DNA from 3 places in the Janthinobacterium sp. HH106 genome. Region 3 is predicted to be linked to each of the others. Evidence: predicted binding sites of a transcription regulator. Region 3 holds the regulator's gene; each other region holds the start of a gene.

Region 1 (3,971 bases), on a different contig from region 3:
GCCTGCCTGGCCTTGTGCCGTCAAGTCCACCTTGCTGGTGCCGAAGCTGCCGCCCGTTACGTTCAGTTCGACGGATGGGGGATTTTGCCCATCCCTGGAGAACAGCTGGATCACGCCGCCCGAGTGGTTGCCATAGATGGCCGAGAACGGTCCGCGCAGCACTTCGATGCGCTCGGCCGTATCGAGGTTGAAGGTGGCGGCCTGGCCTTGCCCGTCGGGCATGCTGGCGGGAATGCCATCGCTGATCAGCTTGACGCCGCGCACGCCGAAGGCCGAGCGTGCGCCGAAGCCGCGCGACGAGATCTGCAAGTCCTGCGCGTAGTTCTGGCGGTTCTGCACGACCAGGCCCGGCACGGCGGCCAGCGCTTCCGAGGCATTGACGCGGATTTGACCCTCCTGGATGCGGGCGCTGTCGACGACGTCGATCGAGGCCGGCACTTCCTGGCTGGGGTGGGCGATGCGGCTGCCGCTGACGACCACCGTATCCATGAGTTGCCCGGCGGCCAAGTCAGCGGACTCGGCGGCGAAAACGTGGGGGGCCAGGGTGGCGCTGCCGGCGACAAACAGGCTGGCGATGGTGTTCAGGCGGAAACGATGCTGCATGCGGATTCTCCAATGTGAATAAAAGCCTGCTTGGTCGCGTGCGCGGCGCAGGTCTGCATAGTTGTATCAAGCAATATGCCTGCCATGTCTCCATTGGTGGGCGGAAATTATACGCGTGTCAGTGGCACGGCGTTTGCATGCAGCAATTATCAGATGCGCCGCTAGCGTGCGCTTTTCCTGTGTTTTGCCATTGAAAAGGTGATTATGCCCAACTTCTTCTCGCGCTTTCTCCAGGTGTGCTGGCTGCTGCCCGCGCTCGCCAGCACCGCCGTCCAGGCCGCTCCATTTGCCTATGTCCCCAATGAAAAATCGGGCACCGTGAGCGTGATCGACACGGCGACCGACCAGGTCGTGCGCCAGATCGCGGCCGGCAAGCGGCCGCGCGGCATCGCCGCCGACCCCAGCGGACGGCAATTGTTTGTCACGGATGCGGCCAGCAGCGCCTTGCTGCTGATCGATAACGTGACCGGCGTGCCCGTGCGCAGCGTAGCGCTGGGTAAGTCGCCCGAAGGCGTCAGCGCCTCCCGGGACGGCAGTCACGTGGCCGTGGCCGTCGAGGAAAACAATAGCGTGGCCTTGCTCGATGGCCACACTGGCGTCTTGCTTGCCGATATCAAGGTGCAGGGACGCAACCCGGAACATGCCGTGTTCAGCCCCGATGGGCGCTGGCTGCTGGTCAGTGCGGAAGAGGCCGAGCAAGTCGACGTCATTGATGTGGCGCAACGCCGCCAGGTGGCTTCCATCGCCGTGGGACTGCGTCCGCGCGGCATCGGTTTCAGTCCGGACTCGGGCCGCGCCTATGTGGCGTGCGAACTGGTCAATGCCGTCTATGTGATCGACATGGCCGCGCGCAAGGCCGTCGCAACCATTCCCGCCGGCAAGAATGCGAATGGCATCGCCGTCCATCCCGGCGGCAGGCAGGTATATGTCTCGAACGGTATCGACGGCACGGTAATGGTGATCGATACGGCCAGCAACCAGGTGACGGCCACCATTCCAGTCGGCAAGCGTCCGTGGAACATGGCCATCACGCCCGACGGCGCCAAGCTGTACGTGGCCAATGGCCGCTCGAACAGCGTTTCCGTCATCGACACGGCCAGCGCGCGCAAGCTGGCCGATATTGCCGTCGGTGAATTGCCGTGGGGCGTGGTGATTCGGTAGTGGTACAGGGCAGGTGTTCCAGTCTGGTACACCTGTTCCATTGTGCAGCGGCGATGGGGCGCTACGGCAGCAATTGAACCCGCCGATATCGCCACCAGGCCCTTGCAACAGAGGTAAAACCCGCTAAGTTGGGTAGGGGGATGGCGAGCTGGCACGGCATTTGCGGAAGACTCGGTGTACTCACCCCATCTGTACCAGGACGTTTGATTTTAATTAAGTAACTCCATTCTAATTAACCCGATAGAGGACGACATGAATCTCGCAGACATCAGCAAACTGGGCGTAGCCAATCCCTTCAAACAACGCTATGACAATTACATCGGCGGCAAATTCGTTGCACCAGTAAAAGGTGAATACTTTCCTAACATTACGCCGATCACGGGCTTGCCGTTTTGCGAAATCGCCCGTTCCACGACGGAAGACGTCGAGCTGGCGCTGGATGCCGCGCATGCCGCCAAGGAGGCCTGGGGCAAGACTTCGCCCGCCGAGCGCGCCAACATCCTGAACCGCATCGCCGACCGCATCGAACAGAACCTGAGCTTGATCGCGACGGCGGAAACGATCGATAACGGCAAGCCGATCCGCGAAACGATGAACGCGGACATTCCGCTGGCCATCGACCATTTCCGTTACTTCGCCGGTTGCATCCGCGCGCAGGAAGGTTCCGTCGCGCAAATCGATGCGGAAACCTATGCCTACCACTACCACGAGCCGCTGGGTGTCGTGGGCCAGATCATTCCGTGGAATTTCCCGATTCTGATGGCCGTGTGGAAACTGGCGCCAGCCCTGGCCGCCGGCAATTGCGTCGTCCTGAAACCGGCCGAGCAGACCCCCGCTTCCATCATGGTGTTGATCGAGCTGATCGGCGACCTGCTGCCACCGGGCGTGTTGAACATCATCAACGGTTTCGGCCTGGAAGCGGGCAAGCCGCTGGCCTCGAGCAAGCGCATCGCCAAGATCGCCTTCACGGGCGAAACGGGCACGGGCCGCCTGATCATGGGCTACGCGGCGCAAAACCTGATTCCCGTCACCCTGGAGCTGGGCGGCAAATCGCCGAACATCTTCTTTGAAGACGTGATGGATGCGGACGACGAGTATTTCGACAAGTGCCTGGAAGGCTTTGCGATGTTCGCGCTGAATCAAGGCGAGGTGTGCACCTGCCCATCGCGCGTGCTGATCCAGGAATCGATCTACGAGAAATTCATCGAACGGGCCCTGAAGCGCGTGGCCGCCATCAAGCAGGGCAATCCGCTCGATTCTTCCACCATGATCGGCGCCCAAGCGTCGCAGGAGCAGCTGGAAAAAATCCTGTCCTACCTCGACATCGGCCGCCAGGAAGGCGCCGAAGTGCTGGCTGGCGGCGAGCGCAACACGCAGGCGGGCGACCTGGAAGGCGGCTATTACGTGCGTCCGACCGTGTTCAAGGGGCACAACAAGATGCGCATCTTCCAGGAAGAAATTTTTGGACCGGTCGTGTCCGTGACCACCTTCAAGGATGAAGCTGAAGCGCTGGCGATTGCCAACGATACCTTGTACGGCTTGGGCGCCGGCTTGTGGACGCGTGACGGTTCGCGCGCCTTCCGCATGGGCCGCGCCATCCAGGCGGGCCGCGTGTGGACCAATTGCTACCACCTGTATCCGGCCCACGCCGCGTTCGGCGGCTACAAGCAATCGGGTATCGGCCGCGAAAACCACAAGATGATGCTCGACCACTACCAGCAAACGAAGAACTTGCTGGTGAGCTATAGCCCGAAAGCGCTGGGCTTCTTCTAAACCGGCAACAGGCGCCGCGCCCGTAGTCCAGGCGCGGCGCGCAGAAAGGGATGCCATGAGTGCAGCAATTGCCAGGGTGGTCGCCACCGATGCGGCGCTGGAAATGATGGACAAGTTGCGCCAGCGTCACGGCCCGCTGATGTTTTTCCAGTCGGGCGGCTGCTGCGACGGCAGTGCGCCCATGTGCTACGCGCTGGGCGAGTTCGATGTCAGCGATACCGACATTTATCTCGGCAATTTGAATGGCGCACCGTTCTACATGGGACTCGAGCAATTCGAGTACTGGGAGCATACCCAGTTGATTATCGATGTGGTCGATGGCAATGGCGGCATGTTTTCACTCGACAACGGCACGGGCAAGCGCTTTTTGACGCGCTCGCGCCTGTTCACCGATGAAGAGTGCGCCTTGTTGCATGCCCAGCCGCATGAACACC
Region 2 (3,971 bases), on a different contig from region 3:
GGACAGGGCAAAGGCGGCCTCGCTGCGGCCCGCCGTCCACAGATGGTGCGCCATGCGGCAGGTTTGCAGCGCGTGAAAACCCTTCAGGTTCAGCCGCGCGTGCAAGCTGTCGGGGCAGGCGGGATCGCGCTGCGCGATGGCCGCAAGGTCGGCCGTGATGCTGGCCAGGATGGGCGGCTGCGTGCTTGGATTGTCCTCGAACAGGGGCCGCAGCACGGCCGGGCGCATATCGCGCGCGCCCAGGCGCTGTGCCAAGATGGCGGCAGCCCGGCGGGGCTGTCGTGCGGCAGTATCAGCTTGGCGAGCTGCTGCGCCATGCCGCGCACCTGCGTCCACACGCCGGGAATGTCGTCGGACTGGCTGGCTGCGGCGGCATCGATGCGGCGCAAGGGCGGCGCAGGCGGCAGGGGGCTGGCATAGGTCAAGTAAGTCATCGTGGTGCCTGTCCAGGCAAAGGAAGGGGGAAAGTGGAGCGCATGGCAACAGGGCCGGCGCCGGCTGGCAAGTGCCCGGGCTCCCGGAAGGCAGGGCCAGGCAATTGCGGATACACGATAAGCCGCCACGAAGGACGAAGCAAATCGTAAATACTGAGCGTGCGGCTCACGATTCCTGATGCTTGGGGAGGCAGCGGCGCATGCCGCGCTGGCGCGCGGGCAGGCGGCGCCAGGGGGAGGTGCGATGAGGCGGGAGGGAGGGGGCGGAGCGTGGCCCCGCGAAATTACAGCGCGTTGAGCGGAATCTTCAGGTAGCGCACGCCATTGTCTTCCGGCTCGGGCAGCTTGCCCGCGTTGATGTTGACCTGGATGGCGGGCAGGATCAGGGTCGGCATGTCGAGGGTGGCGTCGCGGCCCGTGCGCATGGCCACGAATTGTTCTTCCGTGATGCCGTCGCGCAAATGGATGTTGCTTGCGCGCTGTTCCGCCACCGTCACTTCCCAGCGCGGCGCGCGGCCGTTGGGCGGGTAGTCGTGGCACATGAACAGCCGCGTCTGCGGCGGCAGCGCCAGCAAGCGCTGCACGGAGCGGTACAGCAGGGTAGCGGAACCGCCGGGGAAGTCGCAGCGGGCCGAGCCTACGTCCGGCATGAACAAGGTGTCGCCCACGAAAACGGCGTCGCCGATCTGGTACGCCAGGTCGGCCGGCGTGTGGCCGGGCACGTGCAGGGCGCGTACTTCCAGTTTTCCGATATGAAACACCTGGTCGGGCGCGAACAGCTGGTCGAACTGCGAGCCGTCGGCCCTGGCGCCGTCCTGGTGGTAGACGGCGGCGAAGGCCTGCTGCACCGTCTGGATGGCGGCGCCGATGGCCACGTCGCCGCCCAGCTGCTGTTGCAGGTAGGGCGCGGCGGAAAGATGATCGGCGTGCGCATGGGTTTCCAGCAGCCAACGGCACTGCAAGCCGTGTTCGCGCACGAAGGTGATCACCTTGTCGGCCGAGGCGGTTGAAGTGCGGCCCGCCTTCGGGTCGTAATCGAGCACGGAATCGATGATGGCGCAGTCCCGTCCATCCGCTTCGTAGACAACGTAGGTGACGGTGGCGGTGGTCGGGTCGAAGAAAGCTTGGATTTGTGGAGTCATCGCGGCGGCAAGGGACGGGCAAGGGAATGGCATTATATCGCCAGAGTTCGCTAAAAAAATGCTGCAAATTGACATTTGACATGCGAAAAACAGATAAGCGGGCATGCATGCCTCCGTCGCAGCCGTGCGCACGCTCGCGCTTGCAGCATGGTAACCTCATTCTTCCAAGGAGGAATTCATGAACGATATCACTGCACGCAGCGAACAGTACCGCGGTTTTACGATTTCCGTGACCCCGCAAAAAGATAACGACGATTTATGGGATTTTACCTACCGCCTGCAGCGCGACGGTGAGCCGGAAGCGCAGGCGATCACGCGCAGCCGTACCCTGGGCGGCTACGCGGCGCCCGAGACCGCTTGCACGGCGGGCCTGGAAGTGGCCAGGACGGAAGTGGATAATCTGCTGCGTCCTTGAGCCAGCGTAAATCGTTTAGCCTGAAAGTCGGCCTGACCGCGCGCCGGCGCGTGAAACACGTCGCTAGCGGTGCCGCTTCATGCTACGATTTCCAGTATTGAGTCAGTCACCAAGGAGGCACCCCATGAATAGCAGTTCTAAAATTCACTATAAAGGCTGGGAAATCGTTCCCCTGGCCGTGCCCACCACCGATGGCAAATGGTCGGCCAGCTGCGACATTGAACGCGCCACGGCGGAAGGCCTGGAGGTGTTCGAAGGCTCGACCATGCAATTCGTGCGCGACGACGAGGAGGGCGCCATTGCCGCCGCCTGCGAAGAAGCCGTGCGCCAGATCGACAACATCATCGCCAATCCGCTGGTGCGGCTGGCCTAGTCCTTGAATTTCCAGCAAACCTGCAGCCGGCGCCCGCCGGCTGTTTTTTTATGCGCGTCGCCGGTGGCAGTCTCATATGTTTCATGTTTCAATGTTTCAAATGGAATGATTGAAACATATTTGAAACATCATTGGCCTGAATCGTGACATCGCTGTTCCCTGGCGTGACAACGCGTGCAGCGCCGATGCGTGGCCATTTCCCTGGTTTTCACTGTGCCGTGGTGCATTTTCCGCGCGAGCGCATGGTGCTGGCACGGCATTTGCAATATCAATGTTCATAGCCACTCCGTGAAACATTCGGGACCGTCCGAAACCCATAAGGTGAACACATGACTCAATACTCCGCAGGTGCCGCATTCCGCAAGGCCGTCCAGGAAGAATCCCCGTTGCAAGTCGTCGGCGCCATCAACGCCAACCACGCCTTGCTGGCCAAGCGCGCCGGCTATAAGGCCATCTACCTGTCCGGCGGCGGCGTCGCGGCCGGCTCGCTGGGCTTGCCCGATCTGGGCATTTCCAGCCTGGACGACGTGCTGACCGACATCCGCCGCATCACCGACGTGTGCGATCTGCCGCTGCTGGTCGACGCCGACACGGGCTTCGGCGCCTCAGCCTTCAACGTGGCGCGCACGGTGAAATCGATGATCAAGTTCGGCGCGGCCGGCCTGCACATCGAAGACCAGGTGGGCGCCAAGCGCTGCGGTCACCGTCCGGGCAAGGAAATCGTCAGCAAGGAAGAGATGGTCGACCGCATCAAAGCGGCCGTCGATGCGCGCACGGACCCGAATTTCGTCATCATGGCGCGTACCGATGCGCTGGCCGTCGATGGCCTGGAAGCGGCACTGGAGCGCGCCGTCGCCTGCGTCGAAGCGGGCGCCGACATGATCTTCCCGGAAGCCATCACGGACCTGGACATGTACGCCACGTTCGCCAAGGCCGTCAACGTGCCGATCCTGGCCAACATCACGGAATTCGGTTCCACGCCGCTGTTCACGCTGGACGAGCTGCGCAGCGCCCACGTGGGCCTGGCCCTGTACCCGTTGTCGGCCTTCCGCGCCATGAACAAGGCGGCGGAAAACGTCTACCAGGCGCTGCGCCGCGACGGTACGCAAAAGAACGTCGTCGACACCATGCAGACGCGCATGGAACTGTATGAATCGATCAACTACCATGATTTCGAGCAAAAACTCGACGCGCTGTTCGCCGCGCAAAAGAAATAAGCAGAAATAAGCAAAAAGCAGGGACCGCATGCCGGTCCCGCAGTGACGCACCCGAGACTATTCAATCTGGAGAACACAATGACCGCACCGCAAGCCGCCACTTTCAAGCCTAAAAAATCCGTCGCCCTGTCCGGCGTCACCGCCGGCAACACGGCGCTGTGCTCGGTCGGCAAGACCGGCAACGATTTGCATTACCGCGGCTACGACATCCTGGACGTGGCCGACAGCTGCGAGTTCGAGGAAATCGCCTATTTGCTGGTGCACGGCAAGCTGCCGACCTTGGCGGAACTGAAAGGCTACAAGGCCAAGCTGAAGTCCTTGCGCGGCTTGCCGTCGGCAGTGAAAGCGGCGCTGGAAGCGCTGCCGGCCGCCGCCCACCCGATGGACGTG
Region 3 (3,971 bases):
GCCTGGTGCGCATGGACTTGACGGGTAAGCCCAGCTATATCGTGTCGGGCAACAAGCTCACGCATTATCCGGCCGACGATTCGTCCGATATCGACCAGCCCTTCGTGCGCAAGCTGACGCCGGGCATGCCGCCGTTGAACATGAATGCGGAACTGGCGCATATCGACCAGGACAATACCCGGCTGCAACTGCACCGCAAGGTCGTGATCGACCGCGTGGCCAGTCCGAAGGCGCAGAACCTGACGGTCAGGACGGAAGCGCTGACGGTGTTTCCGGACGAAGAAAGAATGGAAACGGACGTGCCTGTCGATATCCTGACGGGCGCCTCGCGCATCAATGGTATCGGCATGAAGGCCAATAACGCCACCGGCGTGGTGGAAGTGCAGAATGCCTTGCGCATGGTACTCCCGCCGAAACCGCGCCCGGCCGCGGCGGCAAAATGACAGAATGAAACAAGGAAACCATACTATGAAGAACATCTTGCTGTTGAGCGTATTTTCTCTGGCCCTCATGGGCGTGGCGCATGCCGAGAAGGCCGATTCCGAGAAGGAAGCCGTCATCACGGCGCGTAGCGGCCACGTCGATGACGTCAAGCAGATTCGTACCCTGACGGGCGACGTCGTGCTGGTCAAGGGCACGCTGACCATGAAGGCGGGCCGGGCCCTGATCACGGAAGACCCGCAAGGCTACCAGTTCATCACCTTCTGGGCCGATCCCGGCAAGCTGGCCACGTTCCGCCAGAAGCGCGATGGCGCCGGCGACCTGTGGGTCGAAGGCGAAGCGGAGCGCGTGGAATACGACAACAAGACGGAAGTGGTGAAACTGTTTTCCAAGGCCAAGCTGACGCGCCTGGAAGGCACGAAAGTGACCGACGTGGCCAATGGCGCCTTCATCTCGTATGACAGCCGCAAGGAAGTATTCAAGATGGAAAATTCCGACAGCGGCACCAGCACCTCCGACGGCGGCAGCGTGCGCATGGTGATCCAGCCGAAGACCAAGGCGCCCGCGGCGGAGAAAGCGCCTGCCACACCTGTGCCAGGAACGAAATAATGGACAATACCCGTTGCGGCAGCACCCTGATCGTTCGCGGACTGCAGAAAACCTATGGCAAGCGGCAAGTCGTGCATGATGTCTCGCTGCAAGTCGAATGCGGCGAAGTGGTGGGGCTGCTGGGCCCGAACGGCGCAGGCAAGACCACCTCGTTCTACATGATCGTCGGCCTGGTGCCGTCGGATGGCGGCAGCATCGACATCAGCGGCGTGGACATTTCCAGCCTGCCGATCCACCGCCGCGCACAGATGGGCCTGTCGTATCTGCCGCAGGAGGCGTCCGTGTTCCGCAAGCTGACGGTGGAAGACAATATCCGCGCCGTGCTGGAAATCCAGACCGTCGAAGGCCGTCCTTTGAAGAAGGCCGAGATCGAGGAACGCCTGGATAAACTGCTGGCCGACTTGCAGATTGAAAAGTTGCGCGAGAACCAGGCGCTGTCCCTGTCGGGCGGCGAGCGCCGCCGCGTGGAAATCGCCCGCGCCCTGGCCACCGATCCCCGTTTCGTGCTGCTCGACGAACCGTTCGCCGGCGTCGACCCGATCGCCGTGATCGAGATCCAGCGCATCGTGCGCTTCTTGAAGGAGCGCAATATCGGCGTGCTGATCACCGATCATAATGTGCGCGAGACGCTGGGTATTTGCGACCGTGCCTACATCATCAACCAGGGCTCGGTACTGGCGTCGGGACGCCCCGACGACATCATCGCGAACGAGTCGGTACGCCGGGTCTATCTGGGCGAACACTTCCGCATGTAAGCCAATGAAACAATCATTGCAGCTGCGCACTTCGCAGCACCTGGCACTGACGCCGCAGTTGCAGCAATCGATACGCCTGTTGCAATTGTCTACTCTGGAATTGCACCAGGAACTCGAGCAACTGCTGACGGACAATCCCTTGCTCGAGCGCCTCGACGATCCGCTCGACCGTTCGCTGCGCCTGCTGTCCGACGGGGCCTTGAGCTCCACGGCCGCGCCGGCCGAAGCGCCGCCCCAGCCGCCAGGCCAGGAGGCGCCCGCGGCGCCGGCCGAAGCGGAAACCTTTGACGGCGAGGCGGGCGAGGGCCCGGCCGCCGCGGATGGCGGCGACAGCGACTGGAGCGAGGCGAGCCGGGGCAAGGCGCCCGACGACGAAGATTCCCGCCCGCAACTGGAGGCCCATCACTGCACCCTGCGCGAACACCTGATGGAGCAGATGCGCGTGACGGTGCTCGAATTGCGCGACCGCGCGCTGGTCGAGCTGATCATCGACGCGCTCGACGACAATGGCTACCTGGAAGAGTCGCTCGACGACATCCTGGCGCGCCTGCCGGAAGAGCTGGAAATCGATGCCGACGAGATGCGCACGGCCTTGTCGCTGCTGCAAAGTTTCGATCCACCGGGCGTGGGCGCGCGCAATGCGTCCGAATGCCTGGCGCTGCAAATCAAGCGCTTGCCGCACATCGCCATGGTGACGCGGCGCATGGCCCTCGTCATCGTGGAAAAGCACCTGGCCTGGTTTGCCCAGCGCGATTTCAACAAGCTGAAAAAAGCCCTCGATTGCGACGATGAAGACTTGCGTGAAGCGCAGACGGTAATTCGCCAGTGCAACCCGCATCCGGGCGCCGTGTTCGCTGCGGACGTGTCCGATTACGTGGTGCCCGACGTCGTCGTCAAGCGCGCGCGCAATGGCTGGCAAGTGACCCTGAACAACGACGTCATGCCGCGCCTGCGCGTCAATGCCATGTACGCCAACTTGCTCAAGCAGGGCAAGGGCGAGGGTGCCATGGGTGCACAGTTGCAGGAAGCCAAGTGGCTGATCAAGAATATGCGCCAGCGCTTCGACACGATTCTGCGCGTGGCGCAGGCGATAGTAGAAAGACAAAAGAACTTTTTCTCGCATGGGGCTGTTGCCATGCGCCCCCTTGTGCTCCGTGAAATAGCTGATACACTGGGTTTACACGAGAGTACTATCTCGCGGGTAACAACTCAAAAGTACATGCTGACCCCGCACGGCATGTTCGAGTTGAAATATTTCTTTGGTAGCCACGTCGCCACCGAAGCGGGGGGCGAAGCGTCATCGACGGCGATACGGGCATTGATCGTGCAACTGACAGGAGCAGAAGACCCTAAAAATCCTTTATCCGACAGTAAGATTGCGGACATGCTGGGGGAACAAGGCATGGTGATTGCGCGACGTACTGTTGCCAAATACCGGGAAGCGTTAAAAATTCCGCCAGTGAGCCTGCGTAAGTGTTTGTAAGTTTTTTTCGGTTCCTCTGCGGGCCGGATACGATGGACCGCACGAACCCGATCATCTTTAGGAGTGTGTATGAATCTCACCATCAGCGGACATCATATCGAAGTGACACCAGCCATCCGTGAATACGTACAAACGAAGCTGGAGCGCGTGAAACGTCATTTCGATCAAGTTATCGATATCGCCGTGATTCTGACCGTCGACAACCTCAAAGAGAAAGAAAAACGCCAAAAGGCCGAAGTCAACCTGCGTCTGAGTGGCAAAACTGTCTATGTGGAAAGCCTGGCACACGACCTGTATGCCGCGATCGATACCCTGATCGACAAGCTCGATAGGCAAGTGATGAAATACAAAACCAAAGTGCAAGGGCACGGTAAAGAGGCGATCAAGCATCTGCCAGACAGTTCGGAAGAAGAATTCGCCCCCGCCTAAGCGGCCCGCGACTTTCAACCGGCTGTGATCAACTAAGGGCGCACATTGCGCCCTTTTTTGCGTCCAGCGAAACGCAATGTTCGCCGCGCAGGCGCTAGAATGTTTGCACTTTCACTTCTTTCCTGCCTGCCATGAGCGACCTCGTCCAGATTTCCATCCGCCACCGCACGGGCCACATCGTGCTCGACCGTCCGAAAGCCTTGAATTCCCTGTCGCTGGAGATGGTGCGCGCCCTGAGCGCGGCCTTGCTGGCA

Evidence for each region. Region 3 encodes sigma-54, which starts transcription at its own class of promoters, with help from an activator protein. Its sites were predicted from a motif close to TGGCANGNAANCTGCTTT; they were not measured.
Region 1: adh (aldehyde dehydrogenase) is a predicted target of sigma-54. The motif match lies at 1,914-1,931, and genes of this name have one in related genera.
Region 2: prpB (methylisocitrate lyase) is a predicted target of sigma-54. The motif match lies at 2,614-2,631, and genes of this name have one in related genera.

The regions. Positions count from the first base shown of each region.
Region 1 covers NZ_LRIC01000023.1:9,262-13,232, forward strand. The annotation lists gene JAB8_RS11120 (TonB-dependent receptor) at 1-603, opposite strand, end outside; gene JAB8_RS11125 (beta-propeller fold lactonase family protein) at 808-1,764, shown strand; gene adh (aldehyde dehydrogenase) at 2,017-3,537, shown strand; gene JAB8_RS11135 (DUF779 domain-containing protein) at 3,593-3,971, shown strand, end outside.
Region 2 covers NZ_LRIC01000026.1:28,660-32,630, forward strand. The annotation lists gene epsC (serine O-acetyltransferase EpsC) at 1-255, opposite strand, end outside; gene JAB8_RS11960 (MBL fold metallo-hydrolase) at 719-1,576, opposite strand; gene JAB8_RS11965 (hypothetical protein) at 1,755-1,991, shown strand; gene JAB8_RS11970 (hypothetical protein) at 2,116-2,364, shown strand; gene prpB (methylisocitrate lyase) at 2,694-3,581, shown strand; gene prpC (2-methylcitrate synthase) at 3,660-3,971, shown strand, end outside.
Region 3 covers NZ_LRIC01000073.1:80,561-84,531, forward strand. The annotation lists gene lptC (LPS export ABC transporter periplasmic protein LptC) at 1-443, shown strand, start outside; gene lptA (lipopolysaccharide transport periplasmic protein LptA) at 469-1,050, shown strand; gene lptB (LPS export ABC transporter ATP-binding protein) at 1,050-1,805, shown strand; gene JAB8_RS27095 (RNA polymerase factor sigma-54) at 1,810-3,288, shown strand; gene raiA (ribosome-associated translation inhibitor RaiA) at 3,358-3,717, shown strand; gene JAB8_RS27105 (enoyl-CoA hydratase/isomerase family protein) at 3,849-3,971, shown strand, end outside.